3 regions of the Metabacillus sediminilitoris genome follow, and region 3 is predicted to be linked to each of the others. Evidence: a T-box and tRNA genes for the amino acid it is inferred to sense, from the RefSeq annotation. Region 3 holds a T-box; the other regions hold tRNA genes.
The links. A T-box is a leader RNA that pairs with one kind of tRNA and senses whether it is charged. The one in region 3 lies ahead of ileS (isoleucine--tRNA ligase), so its partner is inferred to be a tRNA-Ile.

Region 1 (7,823 bases), 1.9 Mb from region 3:
TCAGTTACAGTATCCATACCAGCACTCATAATTGGAATATTAAGCTTTAAGCTAGGTGTTAACTGAACACTCATGTCAACATCCCTCGGTAATACCTCAGATTTAGCTGGTATTAATAATACGTCATCAAAAGTTAAGCCTTCTTTAGAAAATTTTTGTTCCCACATAGTAAATCCCCCTTTTTTCGGCAAAATATTATTAGTAGATTATCAACACTCATAACGACTGTCAAGAAAGGAGCAAACAGTTTAAATATTTAGAATTAATTGAATGGAGTGTACAATTATTGACTGCATTGATTTGGGAACGTTTACTTTCTTATCATTCCTCAGAAACTGTCCAAAAAAAATTAGAAATTTGTTATAGGAATTTTTCCTTGGAAAATGCAAGTGGTCTTTCATATGATAACTGTTACAGATTTGTTTATTACCTTAAACATGGAGAGAATTTTTTCATACAAGCTAATCAATCACCACATGCTATTCAGCCGATGTTATTGTTTTATGGAATTTCACAGTTATTAAAAGCATGTTTGATTATCATAGATCCAGAATATCCTGCCACTTCTTCAGTTCTTGCTCATGGTGTCTCAAGTAGAAAACGGAAAAAACAACATTATCATTTTTTAAAGGACGAAATAAAAATCCAACGGAATGGGTTGTTTTCCCATGTAGTAAACAAACTTTTCCAGCTTAATCTACTTGATACTGATAAATATTCAATGGAATTTTTATTAGGGCAAATTGCTGAAATGGATGATGTTTTTTTCTTCCACCATTCAAAAAGCAATTTTGTTCAAATTGAAAAGATACAAGATAAACTCATCATTCCAGAAAAAACAGCACAACTTTTTCACTTGTCGGCAAATCGATTCGCAGAATACCTACAAGAACGGTATCCATATTACACTGTAACAACGGCTTCAAAGGATGAAGCCATACTAAAAAATACTAATCCTTTAACAATATATAACTGTACGCCGTTTTCTTTTCATATTGATAATGGAGAATTTTACCTGCCAACATCGAGAGACAGGCTATCAAAGTTGCCTGAAATTCTTATTCATTACTTAATATTATATAATCTTAGTATGATCTCACGTTATGAAACAGAGTGGTGGTATGATCTCCTTTTAGGTTCTTCAAATGATGACTATCCATTTATTTTAAGATACATGGAAATTGCAAAACGTAAGATCCCTTATTTTGTGTTAAATTTTATTGAGCATAGCCTTTAATAAAAATGAGTTGAGGGTTGTATGAAATAGTATGGTATCCCTATTTATTAGTACAATTGAAAGCTAGCAGTATCCCCATCTCTATTCCTTTAAATGAATTAACGTAGGGTTATAATAATAAATAACAAGTTTTCCCTCCCTAAATTTTTTAAATAACGATTAAAAAGGGCCAGCAGCTCTTCTGAGTTTATTTTCAATACTGAGCAATGGTCCTATTCGTATATTGTCTAGAACAAAAACGTACAGTCCCCTATCCTGTCACAGGGGCATGATCGTTTTGAATTCTATATTCATCATTTATAGTTGACTTGAAGATGAAGAATTTTTGCCTTATCGATTTTTTATTAATTTTTCTAGATAAATACAAAAAAAGACCAGTATCTCTACTGATCTTCTCTCTTCTTACTTGGCAACGTCCTACTCTCACAAGGGGAAACCCCTAACTACCATCGGCGCTGAAGAGCTTAACTTCCGTGTTCGGCATGGGAACGGGTGTGACCTCTTCGCCATCGTCACCAAATAATATTAAGTTTGAAGGGATATTCCTTCAAAACTAGATAACGATTCACAATTCAATTCACTCAACTGAGTTTATACTCTTACATTGTCCAGCTCCAGAAGCCAAATCCTACGGTCATTTCACACTCTCCTGCGAAGTCAAAGTACGACTTCTTCTCGAGCGCTCCAATGCCCTATGGATTTAAGCGGGCTTCTTCCGCTTTTCTATTTAGGTTAAGTCCTCGATCGATTAGTATCAGTCAGCTCCACACGTCACCGCGCTTCCACCTCTGACCTATCAACCTGATCATCTTTCAGGGATCTTACTAGCTTACGCTATGGGAAATCTCATCTTGAGGGGGGCTTCATGCTTAGATGCTTTCAGCACTTATCCCTTCCGCACATAGCTACCCAGCTATGCCTTTGGCAAGACAACTGGTACACCAGCGGTGCGTCCATCCCGGTCCTCTCGTACTAAGGACAGCTCCTCTCAAATTTCCTACGCCCACGACGGATAGGGACCGAACTGTCTCACGACGTTCTGAACCCAGCTCGCGTACCGCTTTAATGGGCGAACAGCCCAACCCTTGGGACCGACTACAGCCCCAGGATGCGATGAGCCGACATCGAGGTGCCAAACCTCCCCGTCGATGTGGACTCTTGGGGGAGATAAGCCTGTTATCCCCGGGGTAGCTTTTATCCGTTGAGCGATGGCCCTTCCATGCGGAACCACCGGATCACTAAGCCCGACTTTCGTCCCTGCTCGACTTGTAGGTCTCGCAGTCAAGCTCCCTTGTGCCTTTACACTCTACGAATGATTTCCAACCATTCTGAGGGAACCTTTGGGCGCCTCCGTTACATTTTAGGAGGCGACCGCCCCAGTCAAACTGCCCACCTGACACTGTCTCCCAGCCCGATAAGGGCTGCGGGTTAGAATTTCAATACAGCCAGGGTAGTATCCCACCGACGCCTCCACCGAAGCTAGCGCTCCGGCTTCTCAGGCTCCTACCTATCCTGTACAAGCTGTACCAAAATTCAATATCAGGCTACAGTAAAGCTCCACGGGGTCTTTCCGTCCTGTCGCGGGTAACCTGCATCTTCACAGGTACTATAATTTCACCGAGTCTCTCGTTGAGACAGTGCCCAGATCGTTACGCCTTTCGTGCGGGTCGGAACTTACCCGACAAGGAATTTCGCTACCTTAGGACCGTTATAGTTACGGCCGCCGTTTACTGGGGCTTCGGTTCAAAGCTTCGCTTGCGCTAACCTCTCCCCTTAACCTTCCAGCACCGGGCAGGCGTCAGCCCCTATACTTCGCCTTGCGGCTTCGCAGAGACCTGTGTTTTTGCTAAACAGTCGCCTGGGCCTATTCACTGCGGCTTTTCGCAGGGCAAGCCCTGAAAAAGCACCCCTTCTCCCGAAGTTACGGGGTCATTTTGCCGAGTTCCTTAACGAGAGTTCTCTCGCTCACCTTAGGATTCTCTCCTCGCCTACCTGTGTCGGTTTGCGGTACGGGCACCTCTCACCTCGCTAGAGGCTTTTCTTGGCAGTGTGGAATCAGGAACTTCGGTACTATATTTCCCTCGCCATCACAGCTCAGCCTTTACGACAACGGGATTTGCCTCGTTATCAGCCTAACTGCTTGGACGCGCTAATCCAACAGCGCGCTTACCCTATCCTTCTGCGTCCCCCCATTGCTCAAATGGTGAGGAGGTGGTACAGGAATTTCAACCTGTTGTCCATCGCCTACGCCTTTCGGCCTCGGCTTAGGTCCCGACTAACCCTGAGCGGACGAGCCTTCCTCAGGAAACCTTAGGCATTCGGTGGAGGGGATTCTCACCCCTCTTTCGCTACTCATACCGGCATTCTCACTTCTAAGCGCTCCACTAGTCCTTCCGGTCTAGCTTCACAGCCCTTAGAACGCTCTCCTACCATTGTTCGTAAGAACAATCCACAGCTTCGGTGATACGTTTAGCCCCGGTACATTTTCGGCGCAGAGTCACTCGACCAGTGAGCTATTACGCACTCTTTAAATGGTGGCTGCTTCTAAGCCAACATCCTGGTTGTCTAAGCAACTCCACATCCTTTTCCACTTAACGTATACTTTGGGACCTTAGCTGGTGGTCTGGGCTGTTTCCCTCTTGACTACGGATCTTATCACTCGCAGTCTGACTCCTGAACATAAGTCTTTGGCATTCGGAGTTTGACTGAATTCGGTAACCCGATGGGGGCCCCTAGTCCAATCAGTGCTCTACCTCCAAGACTCTCAATTTCAAGGCTAGCCCTAAAGCTATTTCGGAGAGAACCAGCTATCTCCAAGTTCGATTGGAATTTCTCCGCTACCCACACCTCATCCCCGCACTTTTCAACGTGCGTGGGTTCGGGCCTCCATTCAGTGTTACCTGAACTTCACCCTGGACATGGGTAGATCACCTGGTTTCGGGTCTACGACCACGTACTCTTTCGCCCTATTCAGACTCGCTTTCGCTGCGGCTCCGTCTCATCAACTTAACCTTGCACGGGATCGTAACTCGCCGGTTCATTCTACAAAAGGCACGCCATTACCCATTAACGGGCTTTGACTACTTGTAGGCACACGGTTTCAGGATCTCTTTCACTCCCCTTCCGGGGTGCTTTTCACCTTTCCCTCACGGTACTGGTTCACTATCGGTCACTAGGGAGTATTTAGCCTTGGGAGATGGTCCTCCCTGCTTCCGACGGGATTTCACGTGTCCCGCCGTACTCAGGATCCACTCTGGAGGGAACGAAGTTTCAACTACAGGGTTGTTACCTTCTTTGACGGGCCTTTCCAGACCTCTTCATTTACTCCGTTCCTTTGTAACTCCGTATAGAGTGTCCTACAACCCCAAGAGGCAAGCCTCTTGGTTTGGGCTAATTCCGTTTCGCTCGCCGCTACTTGGGAAATCGCGTTTGCTTTCTCTTCCTCCGGGTACTTAGATGTTTCAGTTCCCCGGGTCTGCCTTTATCACCCTATGTATTCAGGTGAAAATACTACTCCATTACGAGCAGTGGGTTCCCCCATTCGGAAATCTCCGGATCAAAGCTTACTTACAGCTCCCCGAAGCATATCGGTGTTAGTACCGTCCTTCATCGGCTCCTAGTGCCAAGGCATCCACCGTGCGCCCTTAACAACTTAACCTTTGACATTAAAAATGTCATTTTAATCATTATTAAGAGAATCACTAAACTAAGCGTTTAAACTCAGTGAATTACTTGAATTGTTATCGTTATCTAGTTTTCAAGGAACATTGGTGGAGCCTAGCGGGATCGAACCGCTGACCTCCTGCGTGCAAAGCAGGCGCTCTCCCAGCTGAGCTAAGGCCCCGTTTTCTTTGAGATGGTGGGCCTAAATGGACTCGAACCATCGACCTCACGCTTATCAGGCGTGCGCTCTAACCAGCTGAGCTATAGGCCCATCTCTATGAATATATCATTGGAGAACAAAGTTCTCTCAAAACTAAACAAAAACCAAGTGTGCCTCATTTTCCTTAGAAAGGAGGTGATCCAGCCGCACCTTCCGATACGGCTACCTTGTTACGACTTCACCCCAATCATCTGTCCCACCTTAGGCGGCTGGCTCCTTACGGTTACCCCACCGACTTCGGGTGTTACAAACTCTCGTGGTGTGACGGGCGGTGTGTACAAGGCCCGGGAACGTATTCACCGCGGCATGCTGATCCGCGATTACTAGCGATTCCGGCTTCATGCAGGCGAGTTGCAGCCTGCAATCCGAACTGAGAATGGTTTTATGGGATTGGCTTGACTTCGCAGTCTTGCAGCCCTTTGTACCATCCATTGTAGCACGTGTGTAGCCCAGGTCATAAGGGGCATGATGATTTGACGTCATCCCCACCTTCCTCCGGTTTGTCACCGGCAGTCACCTTAGAGTGCCCAACTGAATGCTGGCAACTAAGATCAAGGGTTGCGCTCGTTGCGGGACTTAACCCAACATCTCACGACACGAGCTGACGACAACCATGCACCACCTGTCACCACTGTCCCCGAAGGGAAAGGTATATCTCTATACCGGTCAGTGGGATGTCAAGACCTGGTAAGGTTCTTCGCGTTGCTTCGAATTAAACCACATGCTCCACCGCTTGTGCGGGCCCCCGTCAATTCCTTTGAGTTTCAGTCTTGCGACCGTACTCCCCAGGCGGAGTGCTTAATGCGTTTGCTGCAGCACTAAAGGGCGGAAACCCTCTAACACTTAGCACTCATCGTTTACGGCGTGGACTACCAGGGTATCTAATCCTGTTCGCTCCCCACGCTTTCGCGCCTCAGTGTCAGTTACAGACCAGAAAGTCGCCTTCGCCACTGGTGTTCCTCCAAATCTCTACGCATTTCACCGCTACACTTGGAATTCCACTTTCCTCTTCTGCACTCAAGTTCCCCAGTTTCCAATGACCCTCCACGGTTGAGCCGTGGGCTTTCACATCAGACTTAAGAAACCACCTGCGCGCGCTTTACGCCCAATAATTCCGGACAACGCTTGCCACCTACGTATTACCGCGGCTGCTGGCACGTAGTTAGCCGTGGCTTTCTGGTTAGGTACCGTCAAGGTACCAGCAGTTACTCTGGTACATGTTCTTCCCTAACAACAGAACTTTACGACCCGAAGGCCTTCATCGTTCACGCGGCGTTGCTCCGTCAGACTTTCGTCCATTGCGGAAGATTCCCTACTGCTGCCTCCCGTAGGAGTCTGGGCCGTGTCTCAGTCCCAGTGTGGCCGATCACCCTCTCAGGTCGGCTACGCATCGTCGCCTTGGTGAGCCGTTACCTCACCAACTAGCTAATGCGCCGCGGGTCCATCTGTAAGTGATAGCCGAAGCCATCTTTCAATGTCGAACCATGCGGTTCGACATGTTATCCGGTATTAGCTCCGGTTTCCCGGAGTTATCCCAATCTTACAGGCAGGTTACCCACGTGTTACTCACCCGTCCGCCGCTAATCTTTGGGAGCAAGCTCCCTCAGATTCGCTCGACTTGCATGTATTAGGCACGCCGCCAGCGTTCGTCCTGAGCCAGGATCAAACTCTCCAATAAAGAGTTGATGTAGCTCATAAAATTGTACTTCGTAGTACGTTGTTTTGTTAATCGAAATTAACGTTGGCACGCTTGGTTTTGTTTAGTTTTCAAAGAACTTTTTAGTCATTCGCTCAAAGGCGACTTCATTAATATAACATTTAACTATACTCGAAGTCAATAGTTAAATGAATATTTTTTTCAGAACAACTATGCTCTGTTTGGCTGACTTTAAGAAGTATATCAGCATAACTTTACTAAGTCAACACATTCAGAGCATTTTTTTATAAAACGTCTTCAATAAATAGCTCTCTCTTATCCTTTAATGAAAGGATATCATTTAAATGTATTGATTTTACTATAGGTCTGGTTGGATTTTGTTCATCCACAAAAACAATTTCGGCTTCAATACCGTTAGAAAGCTTTACCTTTGTTCCGACCGAGAATTTAATAATGATCTTTTTTAATTCATTTACGACGTTCATATCAAATTTACCAAATTCATCTTGCAGAATTTGCTCTAATACTTTAAATGGGGACTGTTTATTACGATAAGGTCGAACAGATACCATTGCTTGATATGTATCTGCTAGAGCTACTATTTTACTGTAGGGATGAAGCTTATCACCTTTTACACTTAAAGGATATCCGCTGCCATCTATCCTTTCGTGATGTTGTAATACCCCCATCTTTACTCCTTCTTTAATCGACATTATTTTTTTAAGTAAATTATAGCTATGAACAGGGTGTTGTTTAACATCTCTATACTCGTTTTCAGTTAATGTTATATGTTTAGTAAGAATATTAGGTGTTATCTTTGACATTCCACAATCACATAATAATCCAGTTAATGCAATTTGATTCATGTCCCCCTGTTTATACTTTAATTTTTTTCCTAAAAGAGCACTAAGCAACGCAACAGAGATAGAATGATGATAAATATAGTCTTCCTGTTTACTATGATGATAAAGTTTAATAATCTCTTCCTCGTTACCTTCTATCTTTTCTACTAAGGGAATAATCAATTGACGTACTTTAGCTATATC
Region 2 (7,823 bases), 1.9 Mb from region 3:
CCAACTTATCTTTTGATTCGGTAATCTCTATTTCATTAAAAGAATTTAATTGCTTCTTAAAATCTTCTACTACTTCTAAAATTTCAAACTGCTTGTCTTCCCTCTTAATATTTTCAAGATAAGCTCTTGCTAAATCTAGTGATACCATGATCGGATAAGAAGGACTGCTGCTTTGCAAAACAGATAAATAAAACTCAAGCTTTTCCTTATCAACTAATTTACTATTCATATGTAAATAGGAGCCCATTGTCATAGCTGGTAACGTTTTGTGAGCAGAATGTACAACAATATCTGCACCCGCCTGTATTGCAGAAATAGGAAATTGATTTCCCGCTATAAAATGAGCACCATGTGCTTCATCAACAAGTACAGGAATGTTGTGCTTATGTGCTAATTGAATAATATGACTCAAATCTATCGTTAACCCATAATAATTTGGGTTAGTTAAAATCAAAGCTTTAGCCTGCGGATATCTGCTTATTGCTTCCTTAATCGTTTCCATTTCAACATAGGAAGGAACATGATACTCATTATCTACTTTCGGAGATAAAAAAACAGGAGTAGCCCCAGCTAATTGTATTCCATTAATAATAGATTTATGTGAATTTCGTTGGACTAGTACCACATCATTTTCTTGACAGCATGTGAGGATCATCGCTAGATTTCCGACTGTTGAACCGTTAACTAAAAAGTATGAGTTTTGCACACCATATAAATTGGCTGTTAACTGCTGTGCCTTGGCAATCGCTTCAACAGGATGATGCAAATCATCTAATCCGGTCAGTTCCGTAACATCATAAGGTAAAATACCTTGATAGACTTGAGCAGCTTGTTGCAGAAATACAGTCCCATTTTTATGACCAGGTACATGCAAGGATAGTGGTTTCTTCTTTGTATGTTGCATGATCGCTGTAAAGAGGGGTGTTTCCATAGTAGATCATCGTCCTTTTATTTATATGAATAATTATAACAATACTTAACTTACTGAGTATATACTAGAGTCAATTTAAATTCCCCAATTCTTATCCACATGAAAAAAGACCAACTTTTCAGTTAGCCCTCTTTGAGAAAAAAGTATCTTATTATTCATCAGCACATACACAAGTGCCGATGTCTTATTACTGTATCTGCACGTTAAATCCCACTACTTTTAGACCAGGCGATATATGTGACACCAATTCTCATTATGAATATAATGGCGGATTTTTTACTCTTCTTAATTTTTCTAGATAATATTGATATTTTGGATCAGAAGTTTGTGTGTTCGTCATTTCTTTTTCACAATCTACACAAATAAAACTCGTATAAAGATGAATACCCGTCGACTTTTTCAAATCACATATGATACATATTTCCCCATTTAACTTTTGTAAACTATTAGAATTCATATTCTCCACCTCCATACTTTTTAGTTTGCCCGAATTCGTCTAATGTATACACAATTTAGAATTTATTAACTATTTTTTCATTACCTTATGATACGTTAACGGCTTTTGTGTTTGTCTAGGGAAAATACATAGCAACATATATCTCTATTAGTCTCTTTTTTACCTTGGAAAAGATTCACTCTCATATGGACTTACATTAGATTTGCTGTCTTCTGCGTTTCCTACTGCATTCTTGCTTCTCCCAAGCATCAGGCTAGTAGGTATATCTTATCTTTCGTTTCTTTTTTTAAATTGTATTATTTTTACTCAAATAAAAAAGACCAACATCTCTGTTGATCTTTTTCTTCTTACTTGGCAACGTCCTACTCTCACAAGGGGAAACCCCTAACTACCATCGGCGCTGAAGAGCTTAACTTCCGTGTTCGGCATGGGAACGGGTGTGACCTCTTCGCCATCGTCACCAAATAATATTAAGTTTGAAGGGATATTCCTTCAAAACTAGATAACGATTCACAATTCAATTCACTCAACTGAGTTTATACTCTTACATTGTCCAGCTCCAGAAGCCAAATCCTACGGTCATTTCACACTCTCCTGCGAAGTCAAAGTACGACTTCTTCTCGAGCGCTCCAATGCCCTATGGATTTAAGCGGGCTTCTTCCGCTTTTCTATTTAGGTTAAGTCCTCGATCGATTAGTATCAGTCAGCTCCACACGTCACCGCGCTTCCACCTCTGACCTATCAACCTGATCATCTTTCAGGGATCTTACTAGCTTACGCTATGGGAAATCTCATCTTGAGGGGGGCTTCATGCTTAGATGCTTTCAGCACTTATCCCTTCCGCACATAGCTACCCAGCTATGCCTTTGGCAAGACAACTGGTACACCAGCGGTGCGTCCATCCCGGTCCTCTCGTACTAAGGACAGCTCCTCTCAAATTTCCTACGCCCACGACGGATAGGGACCGAACTGTCTCACGACGTTCTGAACCCAGCTCGCGTACCGCTTTAATGGGCGAACAGCCCAACCCTTGGGACCGACTACAGCCCCAGGATGCGATGAGCCGACATCGAGGTGCCAAACCTCCCCGTCGATGTGGACTCTTGGGGGAGATAAGCCTGTTATCCCCGGGGTAGCTTTTATCCGTTGAGCGATGGCCCTTCCATGCGGAACCACCGGATCACTAAGCCCGACTTTCGTCCCTGCTCGACTTGTAGGTCTCGCAGTCAAGCTCCCTTGTGCCTTTACACTCTACGAATGATTTCCAACCATTCTGAGGGAACCTTTGGGCGCCTCCGTTACATTTTAGGAGGCGACCGCCCCAGTCAAACTGCCCACCTGACACTGTCTCCCAGCCCGATAAGGGCTGCGGGTTAGAATTTCAATACAGCCAGGGTAGTATCCCACCGACGCCTCCACCGAAGCTAGCGCTCCGGCTTCTCAGGCTCCTACCTATCCTGTACAAGCTGTACCAAAATTCAATATCAGGCTACAGTAAAGCTCCACGGGGTCTTTCCGTCCTGTCGCGGGTAACCTGCATCTTCACAGGTACTATAATTTCACCGAGTCTCTCGTTGAGACAGTGCCCAGATCGTTACGCCTTTCGTGCGGGTCGGAACTTACCCGACAAGGAATTTCGCTACCTTAGGACCGTTATAGTTACGGCCGCCGTTTACTGGGGCTTCGGTTCAAAGCTTCGCTTGCGCTAACCTCTCCCCTTAACCTTCCAGCACCGGGCAGGCGTCAGCCCCTATACTTCGCCTTGCGGCTTCGCAGAGACCTGTGTTTTTGCTAAACAGTCGCCTGGGCCTATTCACTGCGGCTTTTCGCAGGGCAAGCCCTGAAAAAGCACCCCTTCTCCCGAAGTTACGGGGTCATTTTGCCGAGTTCCTTAACGAGAGTTCTCTCGCTCACCTTAGGATTCTCTCCTCGCCTACCTGTGTCGGTTTGCGGTACGGGCACCTCTCACCTCGCTAGAGGCTTTTCTTGGCAGTGTGGAATCAGGAACTTCGGTACTATATTTCCCTCGCCATCACAGCTCAGCCTTTACGACAACGGGATTTGCCTCGTTGTCAGCCTAACTGCTTGGACGCGCTAATCCAACAGCGCGCTTACCCTATCCTTCTGCGTCCCCCCATTGCTCAAATGGTGAGGAGGTGGTACAGGAATTTCAACCTGTTGTCCATCGCCTACGCCTTTCGGCCTCGGCTTAGGTCCCGACTAACCCTGAGCGGACGAGCCTTCCTCAGGAAACCTTAGGCATTCGGTGGAGGGGATTCTCACCCCTCTTTCGCTACTCATACCGGCATTCTCACTTCTAAGCGCTCCACTAGTCCTTCCGGTCTAGCTTCACAGCCCTTAGAACGCTCTCCTACCATTGTTCGTAAGAACAATCCACAGCTTCGGTGATACGTTTAGCCCCGGTACATTTTCGGCGCAGAGTCACTCGACCAGTGAGCTATTACGCACTCTTTAAATGGTGGCTGCTTCTAAGCCAACATCCTGGTTGTCTAAGCAACTCCACATCCTTTTCCACTTAACGTATACTTTGGGACCTTAGCTGGTGGTCTGGGCTGTTTCCCTCTTGACTACGGATCTTATCACTCGCAGTCTGACTCCTGAACATAAGTCTTTGGCATTCGGAGTTTGACTGAATTCGGTAACCCGATGGGGGCCCCTAGTCCAATCAGTGCTCTACCTCCAAGACTCTCAATTTCAAGGCTAGCCCTAAAGCTATTTCGGAGAGAACCAGCTATCTCCAAGTTCGATTGGAATTTCTCCGCTACCCACACCTCATCCCCGCACTTTTCAACGTGCGTGGGTTCGGGCCTCCATTCAGTGTTACCTGAACTTCACCCTGGACATGGGTAGATCACCTGGTTTCGGGTCTACGACCACGTACTCTTTCGCCCTATTCAGACTCGCTTTCGCTGCGGCTCCGTCTCATCAACTTAACCTTGCACGGGATCGTAACTCGCCGGTTCATTCTACAAAAGGCACGCCATTACCCATTAACGGGCTTTGACTACTTGTAGGCACACGGTTTCAGGATCTCTTTCACTCCCCTTCCGGGGTGCTTTTCACCTTTCCCTCACGGTACTGGTTCACTATCGGTCACTAGGGAGTATTTAGCCTTGGGAGATGGTCCTCCCTGCTTCCGACGGGATTTCACGTGTCCCGCCGTACTCAGGATCCACTCTGGAGGGAACGAAGTTTCAACTACAGGGTTGTTACCTTCTTTGACGGGCCTTTCCAGACCTCTTCATTTACTCCGTTCCTTTGTAACTCCGTATAGAGTGTCCTACAACCCCAAGAGGCAAGCCTCTTGGTTTGGGCTAATTCCGTTTCGCTCGCCGCTACTTGGGAAATCGCGTTTGCTTTCTCTTCCTCCGGGTACTTAGATGTTTCAGTTCCCCGGGTCTGCCTTTATCACCCTATGTATTCAGGTGAAAATACTACTCCATTACGAGCAGTGGGTTCCCCCATTCGGAAATCTCCGGATCAAAGCTTACTTACAGCTCCCCGAAGCATATCGGTGTTAGTACCGTCCTTCATCGGCTCCTAGTGCCAAGGCATCCACCGTGCGCCCTTAACAACTTAACCTTTGACATTAAAAATGTCATTTTAATCATTATTAAGAGAATCACTAAACTAAGCGTTTAAACTCAGTGAATTACTTGAATTGTTATCGTTATCTAGTTTTCAAGGAACATTGGTGGAGCCTAGCGGGATCGAACCGCTGACCTCCTGCGTGCAAAGCAGGCGCTCTCCCAGCTGAGCTAAGGCCCCGTTTTCTTTGAGATGGTGGGCCTAAATGGACTCGAACCATCGACCTCACGCTTATCAGGCGTGCGCTCTAACCAGCTGAGCTATAGGCCCATCTCTATGAATATATCATTGGAGAACAAAGTTCTCTCAAAACTAAACAAAAACCAAGTGTGCCTCATTTTCCTTAGAAAGGAGGTGATCCAGCCGCACCTTCCGATACGGCTACCTTGTTACGACTTCACCCCAATCATCTGTCCCACCTTAGGCGGCTGGCTCCTTACGGTTACCCCACCGACTTCGGGTGTTACAAACTCTCGTGGTGTGACGGGCGGTGTGTACAAGGCCCGGGAACGTATTCACCGCGGCATGCTGATCCGCGATTACTAGCGATTCCGGCTTCATGCAGGCGAGTTGCAGCCTGCAATCCGAACTGAGAATGGTTTTATGGGATTGGCTTGACTTCGCAGTCTTGCAGCCCTTTGTACCATCCATTGTAGCACGTGTGTAGCCCAGGTCATAAGGGGCATGATGATTTGACGTCATCCCCACCTTCCTCCGGTTTGTCACCGGCAGTCACCTTAGAGTGCCCAACTGAATGCTGGCAACTAAGATCAAGGGTTGCGCTCGTTGCGGGACTTAACCCAACATCTCACGACACGAGCTGACGACAACCATGCACCACCTGTCACCACTGTCCCCGAAGGGAAAGGTATATCTCTATACCGGTCAGTGGGATGTCAAGACCTGGTAAGGTTCTTCGCGTTGCTTCGAATTAAACCACATGCTCCACCGCTTGTGCGGGCCCCCGTCAATTCCTTTGAGTTTCAGTCTTGCGACCGTACTCCCCAGGCGGAGTGCTTAATGCGTTTGCTGCAGCACTAAAGGGCGGAAACCCTCTAACACTTAGCACTCATCGTTTACGGCGTGGACTACCAGGGTATCTAATCCTGTTCGCTCCCCACGCTTTCGCGCCTCAGTGTCAGTTACAGACCAGAAAGTCGCCTTCGCCACTGGTGTTCCTCCAAATCTCTACGCATTTCACCGCTACACTTGGAATTCCACTTTCCTCTTCTGCACTCAAGTTCCCCAGTTTCCAATGACCCTCCACGGTTGAGCCGTGGGCTTTCACATCAGACTTAAGAAACCACCTGCGCGCGCTTTACGCCCAATAATTCCGGACAACGCTTGCCACCTACGTATTACCGCGGCTGCTGGCACGTAGTTAGCCGTGGCTTTCTGGTTAGGTACCGTCAAGGTACCAGCAGTTACTCTGGTACATGTTCTTCCCTAACAACAGAACTTTACGACCCGAAGGCCTTCATCGTTCACGCGGCGTTGCTCCGTCAGACTTTCGTCCATTGCGGAAGATTCCCTACTGCTGCCTCCCGTAGGAGTCTGGGCCGTGTCTCAGTCCCAGTGTGGCCGATCACCCTCTCAGGTCGGCTACGCATCGTCGCCTTGGTGAGCCGTTACCTCACCAACTAGCTAATGCGCCGCGGGTCCATCTGTAAGTGATAGCCGAAGCCATCTTTCAATGTCGAACCATGCGGTTCGACATGTTATCCGGTATTAGCTCCGGTTTCCCGGAGTTATCCCAATCTTACAGGCAGGTTACCCACGTGTTACTCACCCGTCCGCCGCTAATCTTTGGGAGCAAGCTCCCTCAGATTCGCTCGACTTGCATGTATTAGGCACGCCGCCAGCGTTCGTCCTGAGCCAGGATCAAACTCTCCAATAAAGAGTTGATGTAGCTCATAATTTTGTACTTTATAGTACGTTGTTTTGTTAATCGAAATTAACGTTGGCACGCTTGGTTTTGTTTAGTTTTCAAAGAACTTTTTACATCGTCACCGAAGCGACTTAAATATAATATCATGTATCTTCATATTAAGTCAACGTTTTTTTTGTAAAAACTTTTTATTCAGTAGTCTCTCTTTCAGCGACGTTTATTAATATATCATCTCTATATATTAATGTCAACAAAAAAAACAAAACAAATGGTTAACCATTTGTTTTATCCAATAATCATTGTTTTAATAATGATCATAGCAGCCAAGCCAGGTAATCCTAAAATACCAGAAATGCTTGATGTTATAAAATTAATAGGTATGTGTATATCAAGGCTCGTACCAAAAGCATTTACTAAAAATAACATTAATGCTCCTATGATGATCCTTATAGATAACTTCCCTACCCATCTAAGTGGGCGAATTGGTGCGCCTGCAAATAAAAGAATTAAGATTAATCCTCCAAGGATTGAAAAAACGAGAATTGGATCCACTTTCATCACTCTCTTTCATATCTCTAATAGTAAATAAATATGAAAGGAGTGAAAAAATAGAACAAGCTTATTAGTAAATATGTAAGTAATGCTTTTCCTTACAAGCGCCATTTCCGACTAAATTCCTCGTACTTTTTGAAAGAAGTTTATATTCTCCCGATTTTAATATTGCGGTTTTTTGCTTCTTTTAACAAAAAGAAATATTTTGCTTCCGCAATCTTTAATTCATAAAGTACTTGTGAAGAGGGTTCAACACTTTTATCAACGAGTTGTTTTTGCCGATTCCACTCTTTTTTCATATTGAGTAAATTCTGTACTAATTGTTGGTCATATTGATTCCTTAACCAACCCTTTCGGCGAAAAAGCAATGTTAACCCTCCCTTGCC
Region 3 (7,823 bases):
CAGAACCTTCTAAATATAGATCTGCAGGTCTTTGAAGTTCATCTCTTTCTAATAGTACTGCTTGATGTGATGAACCTGAATCAAACCAAACATCCATAATATCCGTTTCTTTAGTAAAGTTCCCATTTGGACTGTTTTCGTGTGTAAATCCTTCTGGTAAAAGATCTTTTGCTTCACGCTCAAACCAAACATTTGACCCATGTTCACGGAATAAGTTAGAAACGTGATCGATTGTTTCATCTGTAATAATCGGATCACCATTTTCCGCATAGAAAACTGGGATCGGAACACCCCATGCACGCTGACGTGAAATACACCAGTCGCCACGGTCGCGAACCATATTGTATAGTCTTGTTTCTCCCCATGCCGGAACCCATTTTGTTTCCCTAATGGCTGTCAAAAGGTCTTCACGGAAATCTTTAATGGAAGCAAACCATTGTGCTGTTGCACGGAAGATTGTTGGCTTTTTCGTTCTCCAGTCATGTGGATATGAATGTGTAATAAATTGAAGCTTTAATAATGCCCCTACTTCTTGTAATTTTTCTGTAATTGCCTTATTTGCTTCATCATAGAACAAGCCATCAAAGCCTGTAGCTTCATTCGTCATATATCCTTTTTCATCAACAGGACATAAAACATCTAAACCATATTTTTGACCGATGATAAAATCATCTTCACCATGTCCTGGTGCTGTATGGACACAACCAGTACCACCATCACTTGTTACATGTTCACCTAGCATTACTAGTGATTCTCGGTCATAAATTGGATGTTTCGCAACAACACGATCAAGCTCAGAACCTTTCAATGTTCGAACAACTTCATAATTTTCCCACTCAATTGTTTTTGCAACAGTTTCAACTAAAGCAGAAGCAACTACATATTTCTCACCAGCTACTGAAACTACACTATATTCTAATTCTGGATGAACAGAAATCCCTAAATTTGCAGGAATAGTCCAAGGAGTTGTTGTCCAAATGATAATTTTTTCATCATTAGTTAGAACACCTTTCCCATCTGTAACAGAGAATGCCACATAAATAGATGGTGAGCGCTTGTCAGCATATTCGATCTCTGCTTCAGCAAGTGCAGACTCACTTGAAGGTGACCAGTATACTGGTTTTAAGCCTTTGTAAATATAGCCCTTCTTCGCCATTTCACCAAATACTTTAATTTGTTGTGCTTCATAAGCTGGTGTTAATGTTACATATGGGTTATCCCAATCACCACGTACTCCTAAACGCTTAAATTGCTCACGTTGCCCGTTAATTTGCTGCCAAGCATATTCTTCACAAAGCTTACGAAAATCAGCAACAGACATTTCTTTTCGTTTAACTTTTTTATTTTTCGTTAATGCCGTTTCAATTGGTAAACCATGTGTATCCCAACCCGGTACATACGGTGAACAATATCCACTCATTGATTTATATCGTACGATAAAATCTTTTAATATTTTGTTAAGTGCATGGCCCATATGAATGTCACCATTTGCGTAAGGAGGTCCATCATGCAAAATGAAAAGAGGACGATCTTTTGTACGTTCCTGCACTTTTTTATAAATATCCATTTTTTCCCATTTCTCTTGCATTAATGGCTCTCTGTTTGGTAAATTTCCTCGCATTGGAAATTCTGTCTTTGGCATAAGTAATGTATCTTTATACTCCATTATTAACTAGCCTCCATCATCATGATTGGTTTTTAAAAACACAAAAAACCCTCTCATCCCAAAAGGGACGAGAAGGTTTATCTCGCGGTACCACCCTATTAGATTAATATAACCAAAAGGCCAATAATCCACTCTAGCATTCGTAACGAGAATGACACGCCATTGCTTACTTATTGATAATGTTCAGCATGGAACTCTAGGGTGATTTTCGTCCTTTTCCTTATATCGAGCTTCCACCATCCTCGATTCGCTAAATAAGGTTTGCAAAGGATTACTGTTCCCTGTCACCGTTTAAATATCAAAAAATTAATTGTTCTAAGTTTTCATATTATATGCGAAAAATTCTTTAAAAGTCAAGTCTAGCTTTTTGTTTCTTCAGCTTCGCCGAAAATAGGCTCTACTTCATACTCTAATAAGTGATCCCAATCATCATTTTTAAGTAGGTCAAGCTGTGCTTCAATTAGCATTTGGAAACGAGTTCTAAACACTTTTGACTGCTTTTTCAGCTCCTCAATTTCCATTGCAATTTTTCGGGATTTTACTAATGATTCATTAATAATACGATCAGCGTTTTTCTCTGCTTCTTTAATGATCAGTTTAGACTCCTTTTGAGCATTACGCTTTACGTCTTCTCCCGCTTCTTGAGCAATGATAATCGATTTATTCAGGGTATCTTCAATATTTGTAAAATGGCCCAATTTCTCAGTTAATTCTGTTACACGAGATTCAAGCTCTTTTTTTTCGCGGATAATCATTTCATAATCTTTAATGACTTGATCCAAAAACTCATTTACTTCATCTTCATCATACCCACGAAACCCTTTATTAAATTCCTTATTATGGATATCTAATGGTGTTAAAGGCACGGATGCCACCTCCAATATATATGTAGTGAAATAGTTAATCCCTGTCAACATTATAAATCATAATTCGACAGGTATGTTGAAAATCCTGCTAAAACTTAAAATTTATTTAAAAAATGATTATTTCCAAACGTGAAATACGATTCTAAATCGATCTTTTTTTGTTTTACCTTCAATTGCTGTAACTTTACTACGACCATATCCGCGTACTGAAAGTGTATCACCTTCACGGCACTCGAAAGAAACTGATTCAACTGTTTTCCAATTGACCTTTACAAGTCCGTTTGTAATAAGCGGTTGTATTTTTTGTCGTGAAATATTATAAACAGCTGAACCTATTACATCTAGACGCAGTGATGAGACCGTTGTAACGATCTCTTGGTATACTTCTGCCTGTGGTGAAAATTCATTAAGTTCTTTTTCTTTTAACGTAACTTTGGCACGTCCAACTTCTAGAAAATTAGTTATTAAATAATCTGAAATTTCTCTAGCACAAACGAACTGCACGGTCTCATTGCTAAATCGAATATCTCCGAATTTAGACCGCTTTATTCCTAAACTCATAAGCGCCCCTAAAACTTGACGATGCTGAAGAGTGATAAATTTACTTGCATACTTTACTTCAAAAAGAGTTAATTTGAAATCTTCATTTTCCGGCTGAAAATAGTCTGGATATAGCAATGCCCTTTTACGTTCAGTATCCAGGACACCACCTTGAAATGAAACTTTCACTTCAGAGTGATCCCCTATGACTGAGAAAACGATTTCTTGTTCTCTAGGATCTAAAAAGTCCGTTAGTTTAGGGCTATATTGAGTTATAACGCTCTCCTTCCATTGAAGGACCTGATCGATAAAATGTTTTTCTTCACGCCGAAAGTGTTGATATAAGTGATCCATTGTCACAACTCCAATTACACAATCTATCTTAGAAGTAAAAAGAGGGACCAAATAGTCCCTTAGCCAAGCATTCTAAAAAGTGATGCAACTCCATATTGTGCAAATTTTAATGCCAAAATTGCTACAATTGGTGAGATATCAATCATTCCTAAAGGAGGAATAATTTTTCGAAATGGCTCTAAATAAGGTTCACAAATTTTAGCCAATATTTGTCCAAAACCAGATTCTCTCGCGCCAGGAAACCATGATAGTAAAATATAAATGATGATCGCATACGAATAAAAAGTTAACAGTGTAGTAATTAAGCTAAATATTATGTCCATGTCGAGTTTACCACCTTTGATGTTCTTCTTCTGAGATTAGCTCAGAAATAGATCCTGATACATCTACATTATCAGGTGTGCATAAAAAAATATTTGTGCCAATTCGTTGAATATCGCCTCCGATTGCATACACAGTTCCACTTAAAAAATCTACAATCCGTTTAGCTTGGTCTCTTTGAATACTTTGAAGATTAACGACAACTGCACGGCGATTTTTTAATTGATCCGCAATTTCCTGTGCTTCAGCATAAACCCTTGGCTCACATAAAATAACTTTAGAAGATTTTTGGATACTTTGCAAACTTACTACATTTTGCTTAGTTGATTGAGTTTGCGGCTTTTGGGAAATTGGTTGTTGTTCTTCATATTCTTGTTGCATTTCCTCATTTTCAACATATTCATATTCTTCATCATCTAATGCAAAAAAACTTTTAAACCGATTTTTAATAGACATTTTATACACCTCCGCTTTCATTTCCAACGAGTGAAGTTCCAATTCTTATAAAGGTTGCACCTTCTTCAATTGCTATTTCATAATCATTAGACATGCCCATTGATAATTCGTTACATGGTGCGTTAGGCAGTTGTAATGCTTGTATTTTTTCTTGAAGTCTTTTTAACTTTTTAAAGCATGCGCGGATGACATCCTTATCCTCAGTAAATGGAGCCATTGTCATTAACCCTACTACTTGTATATTTGATAAAGATTGTAGCTCCTTGACAAGATGATCTAACTCATCAGGAGAACAACCATGCTTTGATTCTTCACCTGATACATTTACCTGAACAAAACATTTAATTGGCTTATTGGCACGTTTATCTATTTCTTTTGCTAAAGATAGACGATCTAAAGAATGTATGTATTCAACTTTATCAATAATATTTTTTACCTTTCTCGTTTGCAGTGAACCGATAAAATGCCAAGCAGCCAAATTTCCAAGGACTTGGTATTTGGCGTTAAGACCTTCTTCACGATTTTCACCTAAATGCTTAACACCAGCATCAAGTGCGGCTTTTGCACGCTCAATGCTAACATATTTAGTTACGGCAATTACATGAATGTCATCTGAATTTCGACCGATCCGTTTGCAAATATTGTCAATATTATCTCGTATTGTTTGATAGTTGTCTTGCACATTCATTTCTAGTGCTAAGCCTCCTCATATATTCCAATAAAACTTAACATACGACCAGTTTTTCCTTCATCACGTCTGTGTGAGAAAAATATTTCTTTTTCACAGCTTGTACAATGATGTGAAACGGTTATATTTTCTTCTTGTATTCCCGCTTCTAGCAACAAGTATTTGTTAAGCTTTTTTAAATCTAATTTATATTGTCCTTCTGTTATTTTGCTGTATGTTAATGGATATTTTTCGATGATACTTTTATTAATTGCCGAGATCACTCGATCATCAACAATATAACAGCATGGGCCAATTGCCGGGCCTATTGCTACTTTTATTTCACTAGGGTTTACTCCCTCAACATTTGTCCATTTTCTTATCATATTTCCACCAATATCATTAACTGTTCCCTTCCATCCAGCATGTGCAACGCCAATTAATAGCTTTTGCGGCGAAAGGAAGTAGAGCGGTACACAATCGGCAAAACAAAGCGAAAGCATAATACCTTTTTCAGCGGTATATAACCCATCACAATTTGAAAGTCCATCGTCATACGAATATAAACCTCTGCCACAATTGAGTTTTGTTACTTTTTCAATATGTGTAGAATGTATTTGTTCAGCAAACACCCAATTGTTTAATGGAAAATCTGTTCGATTTGCCAAGATCTCTCTGTTTTCTATAACCGATTTCGGTTGATCATTAACATGAAGTCCAAGATTTAGTGTGGAGAAAGCCTCCTTGCTTACACCATCAGATTTAGTAGAAAAACCAACAGTTAAGCCTTCTACAAGGTTTTCCCATTTTTCCAATGATAAGTATGTTGTATTTCTTTGTTGAAAAGTTTCTGTTTGCATTTTTCTTCAACCCTTTATTTTCGACATAAAAATATACCTATCGGACTTATTCTACCACAAAACCTCAATAACTTTTAGTAAGAATGACAAATTATTCATCTGATCCCTCAATTTGTCGATTCATTCTCACAAGGATGACATCCTCGCCTATCTTCACTATATTTCTCCAAGGAATGATGATTTCCTCGTCCCTTCCAAAAAAACCCAACATTTTCCCTTGACCGCTGATTATGATTGCCTGTATTTTTCCAGTTGTCACATTAATATCAAAATCCCAAATGTTCCCTAGCTTTTTTCCATCAGAAACATTTACAACATCCTTCGTTTGAAATTCTGAAATATACATGATGACGCCTCCCCATATTCCATCATTCTTCGGTTTTAATAAGTTATGTCTTTTTTTCTGCCAAAATTTCTCTATTAATGAACAATTTTATAAAGTCACTTACTACATATCTATGATTACATAGGAATAAACTATACAATTGTTTTTATTTATTTTTCAAAATCTGTTTTCACAAATTAAGGCTGCTCAAAATGAGCAGCCTTAATTTTGAATATTTTTATTCATTTGTTTAATTGCAGCTTTTTCTAATCGTGAAACTTGTGCTTGGGATATTCCAATTTCTTCAGCGACTTCCATCTGTGTTTTTCCTTGAAAGAATCGCTTTTTGAGAATGAGCTTTTCTCGACTATTTAATCGTCTCATTCCTTCTTTCAATGCTAATTCTTCAATCCATTGAATATCTCGGTTTTTTTCATCACTTAGTTGATCCATCACAAAGATTGGATCTCCCCCATCATTATAGATAGGTTCAAATAATGAAACAGGATCTTGAATGGCATCTAATGCAAACACAATCTCTTCATGGGGAACGTCCAACACCTTTGAGATTTCTTCTGCAGTAGGTTCTCTCGATGTTTCACTCATAAGCCGTTCTCTTACTTGGAGAGCTTTATAAGCGATATCTCGAAGGGAACGAGACACACGAATTGGATTGTTATCTCTTAAGTATCTACGAATTTCACCGATGATCATTGGTACAGCATATGTTGAAAATTTGACATTTTGGCCTAGGTCAAAATTATCAATAGATTTCATTAATCCAATACAGCCAACTTGAAACAAATCGTCAACAAATTCTCCTCGGTTGTTAAATCGCTGGATTACACTAAGTACCAATCGTAAGTTGCCATTCACCAGCTCTTCTCTTGCTGATATGTCTCCACTTTGCATTTGCCTAAATAACTCTCTCATTTTGTCATTCTTAAGGACTGGAAGTTTTGAGGTATCTACTCCGCAAATTTCGACTTTATTTCTTGTCACTTCTTTCCCTCCTAACAGGAGTTGCTGTACAAAGTTAAGTATCTCCTTGGGAGGAAAAAATATGCACAAGCTATTCGTGTTAGGAGGGGCATAATTCACTCAATTAATTGATATCAAAGAGGTATTTCCTATTAAAAATTTTTTTAGACCATTTTATTAAATTCTTTTTGCAATCTTTTAATAATTCGCTTTTCTAATCTTGAGATATAGGATTGTGATATACCTAGCATATCGGCAACATCTTTCTGTGTTTTCTCTTCTCCGCCTTGTAACCCAAAACGAAGCTCCATGATTTGTTTCTCTCGATCATTTAGCTGTTGAAGAGCTTTCATTAATAACTTTCGATCAACATTAGCTTCAAGATCTTTTGTAATAATGTCATCTTCTGTCCCTAATACATCAGAAAGAAGCAATTCATTTCCATCCCAATCAATATTTAACGGTTCATCAAATGAAACTTCTGATCGAAGTTTATTATTGCGACGTAAATACATTAGGATTTCATTTTCAATACAGCGAGAAGCATATGTTGCAAGTTTTATTTTTTTTTCAGGATTAAACGTATTTACAGCTTTTATCAAACCTATTGTCCCAATACTAATTAAGTCTTCAATATTAATCCCTGTATTTTCAAATTTACGGGCAATATAGACGACTAAACGTAAGTTTCTTTCAATAAGAATTGATCTTGCGGCTTGGTCACCTGTTGGAAGTTTTTGCAACAGTATTTCTTCTTCATCTTTTGAGAGAGGTGGTGGTAAAGCTT

Region 1: it encodes a tRNA-Ile, which carries the amino acid that the T-box ahead of ileS (isoleucine--tRNA ligase) is inferred to sense. The anticodon was not compared.
Region 2: it encodes a tRNA-Ile, which carries the amino acid that the T-box ahead of ileS (isoleucine--tRNA ligase) is inferred to sense. The anticodon was not compared.

Annotation. Positions count from the first base shown of each region.
Region 1 covers NZ_CP046266.1:9,994-17,816, reverse strand. Annotated here, with positions in the region: gene guaB (IMP dehydrogenase) at 1-167, opposite strand, end outside; gene GMB29_RS00070 (YaaC family protein) at 287-1,237, shown strand; rRNA gene rrf (5S ribosomal RNA) at 1,642-1,757, opposite strand; rRNA gene GMB29_RS00060 (23S ribosomal RNA) at 1,966-4,895, opposite strand; tRNA gene GMB29_RS00055 (tRNA-Ala) at 5,006-5,081, opposite strand; tRNA gene GMB29_RS00050 (tRNA-Ile) at 5,095-5,171, opposite strand; rRNA gene GMB29_RS00045 (16S ribosomal RNA) at 5,249-6,798, opposite strand; gene GMB29_RS00040 (HD-GYP domain-containing protein) at 7,062-7,823, opposite strand, start outside.
Region 2 covers NZ_CP046266.1:33,630-41,452, reverse strand. Annotated here, with positions in the region: gene GMB29_RS00195 (aminotransferase class I/II-fold pyridoxal phosphate-dependent enzyme) at 1-931, opposite strand, end outside; gene GMB29_RS00190 (sigma factor G inhibitor Gin) at 1,185-1,388, opposite strand; rRNA gene rrf (5S ribosomal RNA) at 1,738-1,853, opposite strand; rRNA gene GMB29_RS00180 (23S ribosomal RNA) at 2,062-4,991, opposite strand; tRNA gene GMB29_RS00175 (tRNA-Ala) at 5,102-5,177, opposite strand; tRNA gene GMB29_RS00170 (tRNA-Ile) at 5,191-5,267, opposite strand; rRNA gene GMB29_RS00165 (16S ribosomal RNA) at 5,345-6,894, opposite strand; gene GMB29_RS00160 (pro-sigmaK processing inhibitor BofA family protein) at 7,171-7,443, opposite strand; gene GMB29_RS00155 (YaaL family protein) at 7,584-7,805, opposite strand.
Region 3 covers NZ_CP046266.1:3,726,711-3,734,533, forward strand. Annotated here, with positions in the region: gene ileS (isoleucine--tRNA ligase) at 1-1,666, opposite strand, end outside; T-box leader at 1,727-1,963, opposite strand; gene GMB29_RS17810 (DivIVA domain-containing protein) at 2,026-2,532, opposite strand; gene GMB29_RS17815 (YlmH family RNA-binding protein) at 2,650-3,426, opposite strand; gene GMB29_RS17820 (YggT family protein) at 3,486-3,749, opposite strand; gene GMB29_RS17825 (cell division protein SepF) at 3,757-4,203, opposite strand; gene GMB29_RS17830 (YggS family pyridoxal phosphate-dependent enzyme) at 4,205-4,891, opposite strand; gene pgeF (peptidoglycan editing factor PgeF) at 4,900-5,730, opposite strand; gene GMB29_RS17840 (YlmC/YmxH family sporulation protein) at 5,822-6,079, opposite strand; gene sigG (RNA polymerase sporulation sigma factor SigG) at 6,278-7,099, opposite strand; gene sigE (RNA polymerase sporulation sigma factor SigE) at 7,201-7,823, opposite strand, start outside.